One region of the Stenotrophomonas sp. STEN021 genome, then DNA from elsewhere that is predicted to be linked to it. Evidence: predicted binding sites of a transcription regulator. Region 1 holds the regulator's gene; the other holds the start of a gene.
The links. Region 1 encodes FliA, which starts transcription of late flagellar genes. Its sites were predicted from a motif close to TAAAGTTTNNCNNNCNNNGGCCGATAA; they were not measured.

Region 1 (5,985 bases):
GCCCATGCCTTCAAATACCTTGGTCGCAGCCAGATCCTGCTGTTCCTGGCTGCCCAGTTCGATTTCCATCATGTGGCGGATGGTGTCCGGCTCGACGCCGTCGACCACCAGTTGCAGGCCTTTGCGGATGAACGGATCGTCCTGTAGCTCGACCTGCGGCTCCAGACCGAGCAGGCCCTGACGGCGGGCGATGTTGCTCCAGTCGACGATCTGCTGGACCAGCGCGCGGCGGTCACTGGCCGGCGGGCGGATCACCCAGCGCACAATCTTGAAAGCGTGTTTGAAGACCGCTGGCGAGGTATGCAACAGGATTGCCGCCAAGGTGCCGACGATCACGATGACGAAGGCAGCAGGTGACCACAGCGAGGACAGGCCGGCGCCTTTGAGAATGCTGCCACCCACCAGGGAGGCGAGGGCGAGGAAGAGTCCAATGATGCTGAGTCGGTCCATGGTGCGTATATCGGCCTCGTTGTAGCGGTCTTGAATCAATGAGCGGTGCAGCTGCTTTCTTCAGTCCCTCTCCCGTGTGCGGGAGAGAGGACTAGCGGGACGCGAACGGTGCTGGCGCAATCACGAGATGGCTCACCCCTGGACTCCACGCAACCCATCCACATCCAGGATCAGCGCCATGCGGCCGTCACCAATCAAGGTGGCGCCGGCATAGCCGTTCAAGCCGCGCAGGGCACGTGGCAGCGGCTTGATCACCACTTCCTCGCGGCCGCGCACCTGATCGACCACCAGGCCGAAACGGGCTTCGCCCATCTGCAGCACGACTATGGTCAATAGCGTGGACGGTGCCGGGGTGACGCCCAGCCATTGACGCAGGTCTAGCAGGGCCAGGGTATGACTCTTGCGGTCCAGCACAGCGCGGCCGTCAAACCAGCCCAGCGAGGTGGCCGGTGCATGCAGCACTTCCATCACCCGTGCCAAGGGCAGGGCGTAGACGTCTTCGCCAGCCTGTACCAGCAGGGTGGGCAGGATCGCCAGCGTCAACGGCACGCGGATCAGGAAGCGGCTGCCGCGGCCAAGCTCGGACTGGATCTGGATCTGGCCGCTGAGCTCGCGGATGCGCGACTGCACCACGTCCATGCCGACGCCACGGCCGGAGATGTCGGTGACTTCCTGCTTGGTCGAAAAACCGGGCAGGAACACCAGGTGCAGGCACTCTTCGCTGGTCAGGCGGGCAGCGGCTTCCGGGTCGAGCAGGCCCTTGTCGCGGGCCTTGGCGCGCAGTCGCTCAGGGTCGATGCCAGCACCGTCGTCCTGCACTTCGATGCTGACGTAGTCACCTTCCTGTTGGGCAGACAGGCGGACCCGGCCCATCCGTGGTTTGCCCTGTGCTTCGCGCAGTTCGGGTGACTCAACGCCATGGTCGATGGCGTTGCGGACCAGATGCACCAGCGGATCGGCCAGTGCTTCGACCAGATTGCGGTCCAGTTCGGTATCGGCGCCGATCAGCTCCAGATCGACTTCCTTCTGCAGTGAGCGGGCAACGTCGCGTGCGACCTTGGGGAAACGCGAGAACACCTTGCCGACCGGTTGCATGCGGGTCCGCATCACCGCCGACTGCAGGCGTGCGGTGGCGATGTCCAGGGTGGAGACTGCGCGGTCCAGTTCTTCATCCTTCAGGCGCGTGCGCAGGGTCTTGAGCCGGTTGCGTGCCAACACAAGTTCGCCGATCAGGTTGACGATGGCGTCCAGCCGCTTGGTGTCCACGCGCACGGTGTGCTCGGGCTCGGTGGCTTTTGCCGCGGCCGGCTTGGCTGCGCTGGTGGCGGGGCGGGGGGCGGCCGCGGGTGCTGCCGGCTTGGGCTTGGGCGTAGCGGCAGCAATGGCCTGCACAGCGACAGCGCCGGGCGCAGCGCCGCCATGCAACTTGTCGAGCAGGGCTTCGAATTCGTCTTCGTCGATCAGGTCATCGTCGGCCTTCGTCGCAGCCATCGGCTGGGCACCGGGTGTGCCGCTGCCGTGAAGTTCGTTGAGCAGGGCTTCGAATTCGTCTTCGCTGATCAGGTCGCTGTCACCTGCAGATGCAGCGGCCGGTTGTGCGACGGCAACCACAGGTGCGGCGCCAACGTCGAACTGGGCGATCAGCGCAGCAGGTGCGTGCTCCGGTTCAGTACCCGAAGACACGGCATCAAGCATGGCCTGCAGCCAGTCCAGCGATTGCTGGGCGGCGTCGAAATGGTGCGCCAGCAGTTCGGCTTTGCCGGCGCGGGCCATGCCCAGGGTTTCTTCGGCCGCATGGCACAGTTCCACCATCGGGTGGATCGCCAGAAAACCGGCGCCGCCTTTGAGGGTGTGGAAACCGCGGAATACGGCGTTGAGCTGCTCACTGTCATGCGGTGCCTGTTCCAGCGTCACCAGCTGCTCGCCGAGGCGATCCAGGATCTCCTGCGCTTCAAGGATGAAGTCGGCGGCGATGTCGTCGGCAAAAGCACTCATGATTTACAGCCCCAGGTCCGAGAGCAGGTCGTCTGCGTCCACCTGGGACACGGCGTGGCGGTCCAGGCCATTGACGGCCGGGCCAGCCAGGCCCTGGTTGCGTGCATCTTCTTCCGGCGGCGGCAGACCAAGCGCACCAAACCCTTCATGCACGCGGCGGACGATGCCAACCACGCGGCGGATGATCTGCCCGGTGAGGTCCTGGTAGCTCTGGGTCAGGGCGACTTCGGTGAGGTTGTGGCGGATGCGTTCGAGGATCTCGCCCTGTTCGGCATTGAGCCCGTCCGCACGCAGGCGCTCGGTCAGTGCGCGGCATTCTTCGGCCAGATCCAGGGTGCGATGGGTGGCCTGCTCGGTCATCTGCACCACGTGGTCCAAGCGCGCGCAGGCATCATCCAGCTCGCCGGCTTCGCTGGGAACGCTGGGCAGCTCGCCCAGTGCCTGGCCCAGTTCGCGTGCAAGACGGCCCAGCCCGGACATCATTGGCTGCGCACGCAATGCCGCCAGCGCATCGATTTCCCGGCGCCAACCGGCTTCATCGCCGCTTTCCAGTGCTGCCAGTGCGTCCTGCAGGCGCTGCACCAGGGCCGATTTGTCGCTCAATGCTTCGCCGAGCTGGTTCATCAGGCGCTCGCTGCCAGGCGTTCGAAAATCTTGCCGAGTTTCTCTTCCAGCGTCTGCGCAGTGAACGGCTTGATGATGTAGCCGTTCACGCCGCTCTGTGCAGCCTCGATGATCTGTTCGCGCTTGGCTTCGGCGGTAACCATCAGCACCGGCAGGGTCTTGAGCTTGGCATCGTTGCGGATTGCCTTGAGCAGCTCGATGCCGGTCATCACCGGCATGTTCCAATCGGTGACGACGAAATCGAACGACTGCGTCTGCAGCATCGACAGCGCGGCATGCCCGTCCTCGGCTTCGGCGGTATTGGTGAAGCCCAGATCGCCGAGCAGGTTCTTGACGATGCGGCGCATCGTCGAGAAGTCGTCAACGATCAGGATGCGCATGTTCTTGTTCAAAAGACTTTCCTCTTCATGGTTCTTCGAGCCCGGCGTCGGCCGCCTCGAAAATCTTCAGTCGGCCACGCAGACGCAGCGTGGCCTGGCCGTGGATCTGACAGACGCGGGATTCGCTTACGCCCAATACCGCGCCAATTTCCTTCAGGTTCAATTCCTGCTCGTAATACAGCGACAGCACCAGCTGCTCGCGCTCGGGCAATTGGGCGATGGCCTTGCCCAGCTCGGCGCCGAACTGGCTGCGTTCCAGCACTTGTTGCGGGTTGGGGCCGCCGGTGGTCGGGGTGTCCAGCTCGCCCTGGTCTTCGATGCGCGACTCCAGGCTCAGCACCTGGCCGCGCGATGCGTCTTCGACCAGACGCATGTACTCAGGCAGTGGCAGGTCCATCGCCTCGGCCACTTCGCTGGCGCTGGCCGCACGGCCGCTGCTCTGCTCAAGCCTGCGGATGGTGGCGGCGGCGTCGCGGGCGCGGCGGTGCACCGAACGCGGCACCCAGTCGCCGCGGCGGATCTCGTCGATCATCGAACCGCGGATGCGGATCGATGCATAGGTTTCGAACGAGGCGCCCTGTTCGGCGTCATAGCTGCGCGAGGCCTCGATCAGGCCCATCATGCCGGCCTGGATCAGGTCATCGACCTCGACGCTGGCCGGCAGGCGCGCAGCCAGATGATGGGCGATGCGGCGTACCAGGTCGGCGTGGCGGGCGATGCAGTCATTGGCCGCGCTGCGCTGGACTTCACGGTATTGGGCGGCTGCATTGTTCATGCCTTCACCTTCTGCTGGATGATGCGTTCCAGGAAGAATTCAACGCCGCCGCGCGGGGCGGTTGGGGCTTGCCAGCGCGCGGTGCGACGGGCGATTTCGTTGATGGCCAGCGAAGCCGGCGCGGAAGGATAGAGCTTGACCACCGGCTGCTGACGCTGCACCGACAGGCGCAACCAGTCGTCCTGCGGCACGCAGCCCAGGTAGTTCAGTGAAACGTCGATCAGGAACTTCTCGCAGACCCGTACCAGCTTTTCATACAGGGCGCGGCCTTCGTTTGGGTCGCGGACCATGTTGGCGACGACCTGGATACGGTCCACGCCGCGCTCGCGCGAGAGCACCTTGATCAATGCATAGGCGTCGGTGATCGAGGCGGGTTCGTCGCAGACCACCACCACGGTGTCCTGGGCGGCCTGGCAGAAGGTCAGCACGCTGTCGGTGATGCCAGCGGCGGTATCGATGATCATCACGTCGAGCTCGCGTTCGAGCTCGGAGAAAACGTTGACCAAGCCGACATGCTCGGCCGGCTGCAACTCGGCCATGTGCCGACGGCCCGAGGCGGCCGGCACCACCAGCACACCGTTCGGGCCTTCCATGATCACTTCGTCCAGCGTGGCGCGCCCGGCGACCAGGTCGGCCAGGGTGTGCTTGGGCTGCAGGCCGAGCACCACATCGATGTTGGCCAGGCCCAGGTCGGCATCCAGCAGCAGGGTACGTTTGCCCATGCCTGCCAGTGCCACGGCCAGGTTGGCCGAGACATTGGTTTTACCTACACCGCCCTTGCCGCCAGTCACCGCGATGGTGCGTACCGGACCAGCCGGTTCGTGCCGGGTAGCCGACAGGGGGAAGGTGTTGGTCAGCTTGGCGTACTCACGCGACTGCATCGTTCAACTCCGTGTTGCAGGGCATATCGGCCGCGCGGCGCAAATCTTCAAGGCGAAGTACGAGATTTGCGGCAGAGGCCCGATAAAGGTCTTCCGGAACGTCCTGGCCGTCGGTCACCCAGGTGATCGGCAGGCGGTGATCGACCGCTACCGACAGCGCCGAGCCGAAGCGGCCGGTCTCGTCCAGCTTGGTCAGCACCACGCCCTGCGGGTTGGCGGCGCTGAAGCGACGGACCACTTCGTCCATGTCCTGGAAGGCCGTGTTGGCGGGCAGCACCAGCAGGGTGCGGATCTGACCGGCTGCCCGCAGCCACTGCAGCTGGGCAGTGAGAGCGCGGTCGCGCTGGCCCAGACCGGCGGTGTCGATCAGCACCAGCTTGTAGTCGGCCAGCTTCTGCAGCAGCTGGTTCAGGTCGGTGCTGCTATTGGCCTCGTGCACGGCGATGCCGAGCTGGCGGCCGAAGCCGTACAGCTGCTCACGCGCGCCAATGCGCTGGGTGTCGGTGGTGACCAGGGCCACGTCGCGGGCGGCGTGGGCTTCGGCGAAGCGCGAGGCCAGCTTGGCGATGGTGGTGGTCTTGCCAGCGCCGGTGGGGCCGACCAGGGCGATCACGCCACCGGTCTCCATCGGATCGACCGGGGCGATCGGCAGTTTTTTGGAGATCAGCCCCAGCATCAGTCCACGGGCGCGGCTGGGGTCGATATCGGCCGGAATCTGGGTGGCGACATCGCGGGCCAGGCCGGCGTCGAAGCCGTACTCGTCCATCAGGTCCAAGGCATTGGCGCGTACGGCGCTGCCGCGCAGGCGCTCATCGGTGAAGCGGTTCATCTCGCGCTCGATCAGATGGCGCATGCCGGCCACTTCCTGACGCAGCTGGCT
Region 2 (5,985 bases), on a different contig from region 1:
ATACGGTCACGGCGGATACTGAGCCGCAGATGGACATCGGCTCGGCGCTGCGGGAACTGACGGGGGGCGATAAGGCAATGACGCGCAATCTCGTTGCTGAGGCACATCGGAGCTTCGTTCGTGACCTGGCTGAGTTGCAGATGTTGTTGCCGAAGTTTGAACCTCGCACCATGTCCAATCTGGTCCACCGGGTCAATGGTGGTGTTCGCTTGCTGCAGGTGGTACATCTGATGGATATCTGTGATCGCGTTGAATTTCTATGCGATCAATCCGAGGTTGAGATCGATGAGGTCTTTGCCAATGCGCAGTTCATCGCCAGTGAGCTGCCCACCATCATCGCGGCGCTGGCCGCGATGTGTGAGGCGGAAGCGATCTACTGATTGGTAGCCTTGCTGACCGGGGTGCAGGCTCAGTTGCGGGCGATGGCGAGTACGCGCTCGGCGATCCGCTCCAGTGGCAATACTTCATCGGCGGCACCCAGGCGCACTGCACTGCCGGGCATTCCCCACACAACCGAGCTCGCCTCGTCCTGCGCCAGCGTGTTTGCGCCGGCCTGCTTCATCTCCAGCAGGCCTCGCGCGCCGTCTTCTCCCATGCCGGTGAGGATGACTCCAACCGCGTTGGCACCCGCATTGAGCGCAACCGAACGGAACAGCACGTCCACCGCCGGTTTGTGCAGGTTGACGGGTACTCCGTCATCCACCCGGCAGCGCCAGCGGGCGCCGTCGCGAATGACCCGCAGGTGCTGGCCACCGGCGGGAAGATAGGCGTGACCGGGCAGGATGGCTTCGCCGTCGCTGGCTTCACGCACCGACATGGCCGAATGCCGATCCAGGCGCTCGGCAAAGGCTGTGCTGAAACTGGCGGGCAGGTGCTGGGTCATGACGATGGCAGGCGCATCGGCGGGCATTGCTTCCAGCACTACCCGCAAGGCCTCGGTTCCGCCCGCCGATGCTCCGATGGCAATCAGGCGGTCGGTGGTGCGGAAGCCCAGGTTGCTCGCACTGGGTGGCCGCTGCGGCATGCGCTGTGGACCACCACCGATTGCGCGGACCCGTGAGCGGGCGGCCATTTTTACCTTGCTGCGGATCTCTTCGGCATAGGCATCCAAGCCGCGTGCGACGTTGAGTTTGGGCTTGGCGACGAAGTCCACAGCACCCAGCGCCAGGGCCTGCAAGGTGGTATCGGCGCCACGCTCGGTCAGCGACGACACCATAACCACCGGCATCGGGTGCAGTCGCATCAGGTTTTCCAGGAAGGCCAGGCCGTCCATGCGCGGCATTTCGACATCCAGGGTCAGCACGTCGGGGTTGAGCCGCTTGATCTTTTCACGTGCGAGCAGCGGATCGGCAGCAGTGCCGACCACCTCGATGGCCGGGTCAGCGGCGAGGATCTCGGTCAGCACCTGGCGAACAAGCGCAGAGTCGTCGACGATCAAAACCCGGCAGGGCGCCTGCAACATCATTCAAACAACTCCACGCCACCACTGACCGGGGTATGCGAAAGACGGGCGCGGACGGCAGTTTCGGTGGCGACCACTTCGGCATCGTGCGCGTGTGGCAAGCGCTGCACCACCACCCGGCCGGTGATGGGGAAGAACCAGATCTTGCGCGGATGGATACCGCATAGATCTTCAGCAACAATCGGGATGTGCTCCGCACGAAGGTATTGGCGCACGAACTCCGCATTGCGGGTGCCTACCGGGTTGCTGGTGAAGCCCTTGAGTACGTTGGCGCCGCCGAAGACCTTGGCTTCCAGGCGCTTGCGATGGGCACCACGCTTGAGCAGGTCGTTGATAAGCAGTTCCATCGCGTAGCTGCCGTAACGCGCGGGGGCACCGTCGCCGATGTTGCCTTCCGGCAGCAGGAAGTGATTCATGCCGCCGATGCCCAGGAGGGGGTCGCGGATGCAGGCCGCCACGCAGGAGCCGAGGATGGTGGTCAGCGCGGTATCGTCGTCCACGACCAGATACTGGGTTGGCAACAGCTTGGCGGCAATCGTCTGGAAACGCGTGTCGCGGTAGCGCATCACCTCATCGGGGTAGTGCTGGGGGTTCTTCATGCGCCATTCCTGCGGCTGCGGCGGTACAAAGTGCGCCCGCAGGGCTGGATCAGGTCAGCGGCATGCAGATAGTTTTCGGAATGACCGGTGTACAGCAGGCTTTCCTCATCCATGTGCTGGACCAGACGTGACAGGATGCCGCGCTGGGTCGGCTTGTCGAAGTAGATCATCACGTTGCGGCAGAACAGTGCGTCGAATGGTCCACCTACGTCGTAGCGGCTGGACAGCAGGTTGAGTGGGCGAAACTCGATCAAAGCGCGCAATGCCGGCACCACCCGGCACTTTCCCTCGTTGGGACCACTGCCACGTTGAAAGTAGCGCCGCTTCATTGCAGGGTCCAGGCCGGCGATACGGTCCACCGCGTAGACGCCCTGGCTGGCGGTGGCCAGCACCTGGGTATCGACATCGGTGGCGATGATGCGCACCGGCGGGGTCATCGAAGAGAACGCTTCGCAGGCGGTGATGGCCATGGAGTAGGGCTCTTCGCCGGTGGAGGCCGCACATGACCATAGCTTCAGTGGCGCGCGCACGGCGCGTATCTGCAGCTCCTCACGCAGCTTGTCGAAATGGTGCGGTTCGCGGAAGAACGAGGTGAGATTGGTGGTCAGGGCATTGGTGAAGGCCTGCCACTCCTCGCCGCCATGCTGTTCCAGCTGGTCCAGGTAGTCTTTGAACGAGTGCAGGCCCAGGGTGCGCAGCCGCCGCGACAGACGGCCGTAGACCATGTCGCGCTTTGCGGGTGCCAAGGCAATGCCCGCCCGTGCATGGATCAGTTCGCAGACGCGGCGGAAGTCGCGGTCGTTGAACTCGAAGTCACGCTGGTTGCTGTGCAGATCGATCATGGGGACGGTTCGCTCAGCTGGCCAGTGCCAGCACCTGCGGCTGTTGGGCCGCAGCTGGCTGGGCGCTCAGCTGGAACACGGCGACCGCCTGGTCGAGCAGATTGGCCTGCTCTTCCATTGCGCGGGCTGCAGCGGTGGCTTCTTCCACCAGCGCGGCGTTCTGCTGAGTGGTTTCGTCCATCTGCATGACAGTCTGGTTGACCTGTTCGATGCCGGCAGACTGTTCCTGCGAAGCGGCTGAGATCTCGGCCATGATATCGGTGACGCGCTGTACCGCAGTAACGATTTCGCCCATCGTGCTGCCCGCCTGCTGCACCAGTTGCGAGCCTTCGTCCACGCGCCCGACCGAGTCCTCGATAAGTGATTTGATTTCCTTGGCGGCACCGGCCGAACGCTGTGCAAGCGTACGTACCTCAGCGGCAACCACCGCAAAGCCGCGGCCTTGTTCTCCTGCGCGTGCAGCTTCAACTGCTGCGTTCAGGGCCAGGATGTTGGTCTGGAAGGCGATACCATCGATCACGCTGATGATGTCGGCAATACGACGCGAGGACTGCTGGATCTGGCCCATGGTGGTGACGACTTCCTCCACCACCTGGCCGCCACGCGACGCTACCGTGGCGGCACCAATGGCGAACTGGTTGGCCTGGCGGGCCGATTCGGCATTCTGGCGGACGGTGGAGGTCAGTTCCTCCATTGACGCGGCCGTCTCTTCAAGATTGGCAGCCTGCATTTCGGTGCGGCGCGAGAGGTCGGCATTGCCCGTGGCGATTTCGCCAGCAGCAAGATTGATGCTGTCTGCGGACTGCTGGATGCCTGAGACAATGCCGGCCAGCTGGGTGACGGTACTGTTGGCATCTTCGCGCATGCGCGCGAATACCCCCTGGGCGTCCCCGCTAAGGGTGACGGTGAGGTCACCGTCGGCAAGCGCCTGCAGCAGGCGCGATACTTCGCCCAGATTGGCGTCGCTGACCTGCATCATGGTGTTCAAGGAGCGCACCATCGCGTGGAAGTCGTGTTCGAAGCGTTCCTCATCGCCACGTTGGCTGAAATCACCGGCGGCTGCCGCGCTGCCGAGTCGTTTGATTTCACTGTTGATGGCGGCCAGGTTGTTCTTGATCGCAGCCATGGTCTCGGTGATGACCCGCTTGTCACCCGGCAACAACGGCATGTCCTGGCTGAGGTCGCCAACGGCGTAACGCTGTGCCAGGGCGATCACCTGCATCTTGACGTCGATATGGCTGCTCACCAACACGTTGGTCTCTTCCACCATCACGCCATAGGCACCCGGGAAGTGGCTGGCGTCGATGCGATAGCCGATCATGCCAGCCTCGTGCTGGCGCGCCATTTCGGCCTGCGCGGCAATCACAGCGCGCAGCTGCTCCTGCATATGCGCCATGCTGCTGAGCAGCTGGCCGGTTTCGTCCTTGCTTGGCGCTGCAAAGCGGTTGTCCATGCGGCCGTTTGCGATGGCGGTGGCCACGGCGGTGGCATTGCGTAGCGGCAGCACGATGCGATTGCCGATGATCCAGCTCAACGCCACCACCAGCAGCACCAGCACGCCACCGGTCACGGTCATGATGGCGGTGAACTTCAGGGCCTGTGCCTGCAGATCGTCCATGTACACGCCGCTGGAGATCACCCAGTTCCATGGCTTGTACATTCCAGCATAGGCAAGCTTGCCGACCACCCCGTCTTTACCCGGCTTGGCCCAACTATAGGCAACGTAACCGCCGCCCTTGCGCGCGGCTTCAACCTGCTCGTAGTACAGGCGTATCCCGTCCTGGTCACGGAAATCCTGCATGTCCTTGCCTACCAGGTCCGCGCGGAATGGGTGCATCAACATCACGTAGTTGCTGTTGTAGATGTTGAAGTAGTTGACATCGCCATCGGAGCGCATCTTCTCTAGGGCGGCCATCGCGTACTTCTGGGCGTCATCCAGTGGCATCGCGCCGGCCTCGGCTTCCTTGGCATAGTGATCCAGAACGCCGTAGCTCATTTCCACCTGGGCGCGCAGCGCTTGCTTGCGGGTTTCGTACAGGTCCAGGTACTGCATGCGGGCTGCGATAACCGATAGCGCGATGACGCCAATCACGATCAGCACCGTCAGCAGGTTCAGCTTGCGCCTGACCGAGATATTGGAAATGTAGGTATTCCAGAGCGAGGAGATATTCATCGAATCTGCCATCAACCTTGCGGTATCAGCACTGCGTGAGGGGTTACCGGGTTATCGGCCGCAGGGCGCATGAGTTGAGTGGTTTGACAGGGCCGTGTGACAAGGGGCGTGAAGCTGTTCACTTGCCTGCGGTGAGATGGGGAATGCGGTTTGTTGGTGTTGTGGGAGCTGTGTCGGTTGCGAAGCTGGTGATACTTGAGCTTTCGCCATGCATGCCATCTGATGGCGTCCCTGCCTCGCGGCCTACGCAGCTCCCACAAAGGCAAAAAAAAATCCGATGCCAGGGGGCTGGCATCGGATTCCAGGTTGCTCAACGACTGCGCTGGACGGCTTGCAGCCCAGGTCGTTGATGGTGTCGCTTAGAACTCCTGCCAGTCCGAATCGGCCAGTTCGGCTACCGCGGCCCGGGCGGCGGTGCGGCGGCGCGGTGCGGGTGCCGGCGCCGGGCTTGCAGGGCGGGGCGCTGGCTCACGCGAGGCTTTCGAGGTGGCGGTCTCGATGACACCCTCCTCCAGCTGGAACACAGAGACCACGTTGGCCAGATGCGCGGCCTGCTCTTCCATCGAACGGGCAGACGCGGTGGCTTCTTCCACCAATGCGGCGTTCTGCTGCGTGGTTTCGTCCATCTGCACGATGGTCTGGTTGACCTGTTCAATGCCGGCGCTCTGCTCCTGCGAGGCAGCGGAGATCTCGGCCATGATGTCGGTCACGCGCTGTACCGAGGCGACAATCTCGCCCATGGTGGTGCCGGCCTTGCGGACCAGAGCCGAACCATCGGCCACCTTGCCCACGGAGTCGTCGATCAAGCCCTTGATCTCCTTGGCTGCACCTGCCGAACGCTGTGCCAGCGTACGCACTTCCGAGGCAACCACGGCAAAGCCGCGGCCCTGCTCGCCAGCACGAGCGGCT

Region 2: the regulator FliA is predicted to act here: its motif matches at 5,128-5,154, upstream of ACVOL0_RS09840 (methyl-accepting chemotaxis protein).

The regions. Positions count from the first base shown of each region.
Region 1 is NZ_JBRREH010000027.1:3,123-9,107, forward strand. It holds gene ACVOL0_RS07825 (flagellar motor protein) at 1-450, opposite strand, end outside; gene ACVOL0_RS07830 (chemotaxis protein CheA) at 583-2,445, opposite strand; gene ACVOL0_RS07835 (protein phosphatase CheZ) at 2,449-3,069, opposite strand; gene cheY (chemotaxis response regulator CheY) at 3,069-3,461, opposite strand; gene ACVOL0_RS07845 (RNA polymerase sigma factor FliA) at 3,475-4,224, opposite strand; gene ACVOL0_RS07850 (MinD/ParA family ATP-binding protein) at 4,221-5,105, opposite strand; gene flhF (flagellar biosynthesis GTPase FlhF) at 5,092-5,985, opposite strand, start outside.
Region 2 is NZ_JBRREH010000036.1:24,907-30,891, forward strand. It holds gene ACVOL0_RS09820 (transporter substrate-binding domain-containing protein) at 1-380, shown strand, start outside; gene ACVOL0_RS09825 (protein-glutamate methylesterase/protein-glutamine glutaminase) at 410-1,465, opposite strand; gene cheD (chemoreceptor glutamine deamidase CheD) at 1,462-2,061, opposite strand; gene ACVOL0_RS09835 (CheR family methyltransferase) at 2,058-2,903, opposite strand; gene ACVOL0_RS09840 (methyl-accepting chemotaxis protein) at 2,917-5,076, opposite strand; gene ACVOL0_RS09845 (methyl-accepting chemotaxis protein) at 5,436-5,985, opposite strand, start outside.